2 regions of the Moraxella canis genome follow, and region 2 is predicted to be linked to the other one. Evidence: predicted binding sites of a transcription regulator. Region 2 holds the regulator's gene; the other holds the start of a gene.
The links. The regulator PhoB, encoded in region 2, activates phosphate uptake and scavenging genes when phosphate is short. The targets are predictions, from matches to a motif close to TGTCATNAANCTGTCATAA.
Positions count from the first base shown of each region.

Region 1: the regulator PhoB is predicted to act here: its motif matches at 1,472-1,490, upstream of U0021_RS05600 (porin).

Region 1 is NZ_CP139961.1:1,248,200-1,250,617, forward strand. It holds gene rplT (50S ribosomal protein L20) at 1-75, shown strand, start outside; gene U0021_RS05600 (porin) at 238-1,290, opposite strand; gene pheS (phenylalanine--tRNA ligase subunit alpha) at 1,679-2,418, shown strand, end outside.
Region 2 is NZ_CP139961.1:898,421-900,838, forward strand. It holds gene phoR (phosphate regulon sensor histidine kinase PhoR) at 1-719, opposite strand, end outside; gene phoB (phosphate regulon transcriptional regulator PhoB) at 722-1,411, opposite strand; gene pstB (phosphate ABC transporter ATP-binding protein PstB) at 1,705-2,418, opposite strand, start outside.

The DNA.
Region 1 (2,418 bases), 350 kb from region 2:
TTAGCTGACATCGCAATGCATGATGCAGCTGCTTTCACTGCAATCGCAGAAAAAGCAAAGGCTGCTTTGGTATAAGCTGATGAGTCAGTTTAATGACTAAACCAAAACCGTAATACGCACTGTGTATTACGGTTTTTTATTGGTTATCATATTTATAAATTGACTTTGCTTCGCTGCTTTAAATAAAATAACCTGCTTAATGAGCAGGTTATTTTATTTGCCTTAGGAGGGGCGGGGTTAGAAACGATATACCGCTCCTAACTCGATACCTTTGGAATCGATTTCGGTGTCATTGAATTCCTCTTTTAGGAAACCGACATTCGCAAAAGCCTTGAAAGTTTTGCTAAAGTCGTAGGATGCACCCACATTGACACCGACTGCCTCGCCATTGCCATAACCTTTGTAGTTATCGGTATAAGACGCCTCCACCCAGGCAAGCACAGGGTCTTTTACTTTGTAGGCGACGCCGCCAAACAGTGCCAACTCATTGTCATTGCTATTGAAGTCGGTGTATTGAGCGGTACCATTGACAGACCACTGGTCGTTAATCTGGTAGTCTGCTGCAACAAGTAGCGCATTTAGGTCGTCGCCTGCACGAGTATAGGCGACACCACCTGTTGTTTTGTCGCCATCATACTGAGCACCAATTATAACAAAATCACGACTGATATCTGTTAGCTCGCCGTTTTTAAAAGTTGTAAAAGTGCGTGAACCTTTATTGTCCACCAATTTACCATCTTTAATTTCCGCTTTGCCCTCATCCATGCCATATTGTATAAAGGCGGTAGTTGTACCGTTGTTGAATTTTGGGGTGGTATAAAGGAAGCCATTGCTTGCCCAAGCGGTTTCATGACCAGAAAATGGACCAATACCTGTGCCCCATAGCCATGCATTGCCTGTGATGATGTTATCATCATTTGTGATGGTGCGCCCTGCCAATAAGCGACCATAATCTTCATGTTTGAGTGCTAAATAACCATGACGGGCAGAGAAGTTGCTATCGGTGCTCTCAGCAATATCAATCTTGTATTCAAGCTTGTATTCAAGTTCAACTTTATCACTGATTTTTTCTGTGCCTGTAAACCCAATACGAGAGTTACGACTATTCATGGTTGGGCGATCGCTCTTTTCAGTAACGACACCATTTTCTTTGGTTTCAGTGTCAACCAGTTCTGTATTCAGACGAATTTGACCATAAATTTTAGGATCGGCAAATGCGGTTGAGGATAGCGCTGTTAGGGTGAGTAAAGTTGCAGCTTTCACAGCGGTCGCTAAAAATGACTTCTTCATAAAGACTTCTTCCTTTTGGTTGTGATTCCATAGAAACATCATGCCTGCCGAACGGTAGTATGATGAATACGCTATATCATTATGCAGTTATGTAATACATGTCATAAGCGGAAAGTAAATATACACAATTTATTAACATTTGACAACATTTTTTCAAAAATTTTATAGTTATTGGCAAGAAAGTCATCAAATTGTCATGTATTTTTGGGTATATTTATCAGATTTTTATTTAAAAATAGCCATGAGCTTGATAGCGATAAACAATGAAGATCGCAAAATATTTGGGGCAGTGGTGTGAATAATCTGAATCGCTTGTTTACATTTTTGGGTGAATTATTTACAATGAGTCCCTTATATTCTTAGCAAATTAAAGAAAGTTGCGCTTTTTATGACGACCACCATACCCACTTTAGATCAGCCTTTGGCAACGCTTGGCGAACAGGATTTTTTGGCATTTGCAGACAGTGCGATTGCAGTGATTGAGACGGCAGCCGATGAACGTACACTTCAAGAATTGCGCGTTAGCTTAAGCGGCAAAAAATCAGCCTTGACTGCGCTTTCAAAGCAGATGGGCGCGCTTGATGCTGACGCCAAAAAACAATATGGCGCGTATCTACATGAACTGCGCACGCGTATCAATCAAGCCTTAGATGCCAAGGCGCAACAGCTTGCTGCAGCTGCACTCAATGCCAAGCTTGCCAGCGAGCAAATTGACATCAGTCTACCTGTGCGCGGTGTTTTGCCAGGGGGCTTGCATCCGATTACCCAAACCACTGAGCGTATGAAGCAGTTTTTTGTTCAAGCTGGCTTTAGCGTCGCGACAGGTCCAGAGGTTGAGAGTGATTATTATAATTTTGAAGCGCTCAACATTCCAAGCCATCATCCTGCGCGTGCGATGCATGATACCTTTTATTTTGATGCACATTATTTGCTGCGTACGCATACTTCAAGTGTGCAAATTCGCACGATGGAGAAGACCGAGCCACCGATTCGCATCATTTGCCCAGGTCGTGTGTATCGCTGCGACTCAGATCAAACGCATTCGCCGATGTTTCATCAAATGGAAGGTTTGATGATCTCAAAATCAAGCAATTTTGCAGAGCTCAAAGGGCTAATCCATGAATTTTT
Region 2 (2,418 bases):
ACCAAATTAATAATCGCACTGTACAAATAAGCCTCAATCCCCAAAATATTTTTATCGGTATCCAGATGAATATCAATCAAATGCCCCGCTTGGTTACTGGCAGATGCTTGATCAAATACTTGCATCAGCAGGCGCGGCATATTGACTTCAGCCATCGGCTTGGTTTCATCACTTTCAAGACGCGACAGCATGAGCAGATCATTGATTAAGTCATTCATACGGATAGCCTGCTCACGCATAAGTTTGAGCCCACGCGCCCACGCAGGCTTAACATCATCAGTCAGTGTAAAATTCTCAAGATAACCCAAAATCACTGTCAAAGGCGTACGCAGCTCATGCGACACATTACCCACAAAATCTGTCCGCATCTGCTCAAGCTGCTGCATGCGCGTATGATCTTTGACCATGACAGCGCAGCGATCATCCGTCAGTCGCACCAAGCGCAGGTTTAGGACATTGCCTGTAATCGTCGGGTGATTTTGGCAAAACGAGTGGGGCAAACTTGGATCTTTATAGATGTCATAAAGCTGCTCAAACGTGCTATTTGCAAACACTGTGCTTGGCAAGGCATGACCTTGCGTCTCATCAGAGGCGATACCAAGCAAGCGCTTGGCGGCAGGATTGATGTACTCAATCGCCAAGCGGCTCATATCCATGACCACGATACCATCAGGCAAATTCTCTACCAATAAACCAAAATCGGCAGCAGAGTGTTTCATGATTATTTATCCGAGAACCGATAGCCTGTACCGCGCACTGTTTGAATCAGCGTATCTGCCCCATAAGGTGCCAGCAGCTTACGCAGACGACGAATGTGCACATCCACCGTACGCTCATCAATATAAACATTACCGCCCCACACCGCATCTAGAATCTGAGCGCGTGTATAGGCACGCTCTGAGTGCATCACAAAAAAGCAAAGCAGACGATATTCGGTACTACTCATGGTGATCTCAGCATCGCCTGCCATGACTCTTTGGCTGGCTGTGTTGATGGATAAATTACCCGCCTGCATCAGCTCTTTGCCCATGCCGATGCCTGTGCGGCGAAGCACTGCCTTGACTCGGCTGATCAGTTCTCGAGTACTAAAAGGCTTGGTGATATAATCATCCGCACCCGCATCGAGCCCATACACTTTATTATCTTCTTCACCTTTGGCGGTGAGCATGATGATGGGGATATCAGCAGTGGTTGGGTTTTTCTTGAGTCTGCGCGCAAAATCAATCCCAGACTCTCCATGTGGCATCATCCAATCCAATAAGATCAAATCAGGCTTTTCGTCGACCACAGCCACATAAGCGCCTTGGGTGTCATAGGCTTGAACCACATCAAAATCCGACAAATCCAAAGTCCCCGCAATCAGCTCATTGATGGCAGGCTCATCTTCAACAACCAAGATTTTTGCACTCATTGATGGCGAACTCCCTAAAACGGCTTTTGGGTAGGTTGAATAAGGCTTTTGGGTAAGGGCTGAGTTAAATTGTAACATAAATATTGTCCGATAACAGCCACAAAACATGGCTTAATTCGTTTAACAAACTTTAATTAATTCATAAAAGTAAGAAGACATCGACCAAAATAAAACCCAAGGAGTGCTAAGCACGCCTTGGGCTGTCCGCCAAAGCCCTTTGACCGATCAAAATACGACACCTTTGATCGCCCCACCAAAGCTTGGGCCCAAGACAGAGACTCTTGCTTGATCAATCAGCCGTGACGACCAGCGATATAATCTGCCGTTGCTTGATTTTGCGGATTGTTGAAGATTTGGCTGGTTTCGCCCATCTCAATCATATCGCCCAAATACATATAAGCGGTGAAGTCAGAGCAGCGAACCGCTTGCTGCATGTTATGCGTTACGATCGCGATGGTATAATCTTGTTTTAGATCATGGATCAGCTCTTCGATCGCACCTGTTGAGATAGGGTCTAGGGCTGATGTTGGCTCATCTAGTAGCAACACTTCAGGGCGCGTCGCCACACTGCGCGCGATACATAGACGCTGCTGCTGACCACCTGATAAAGATAGACCTGATTTTTTTAGCTTGTCTTTGACTTCATTCCATAGGGCAGATTTTTGAAGCGCCCATTCAACGCGATCATCAAGCTCAGATTTAGATAAATTTTCATATAACTTCACACCAAACGCCACATTGTCATAAATTGACATGGCAAATGGGGTTGGCTTTTGAAAGACCATGCCAACGCGCGCGCGTAGCAAGTTAACATCGACGCGGCTGTCTAAGATGTTTTGGTTATCCAAGATAATCTCACCTGTCGCACGCATGCCTGAGTACAGGTCATACATACGGTTTAGCGTGCGCAAAAGCGTTGATTTACCACAGCCTGACGGACCGATAAAAGCGGTAACTTTTTTATCCAAAATATCTAAATTGATATTTTTAAGCGCCTTATAATCACC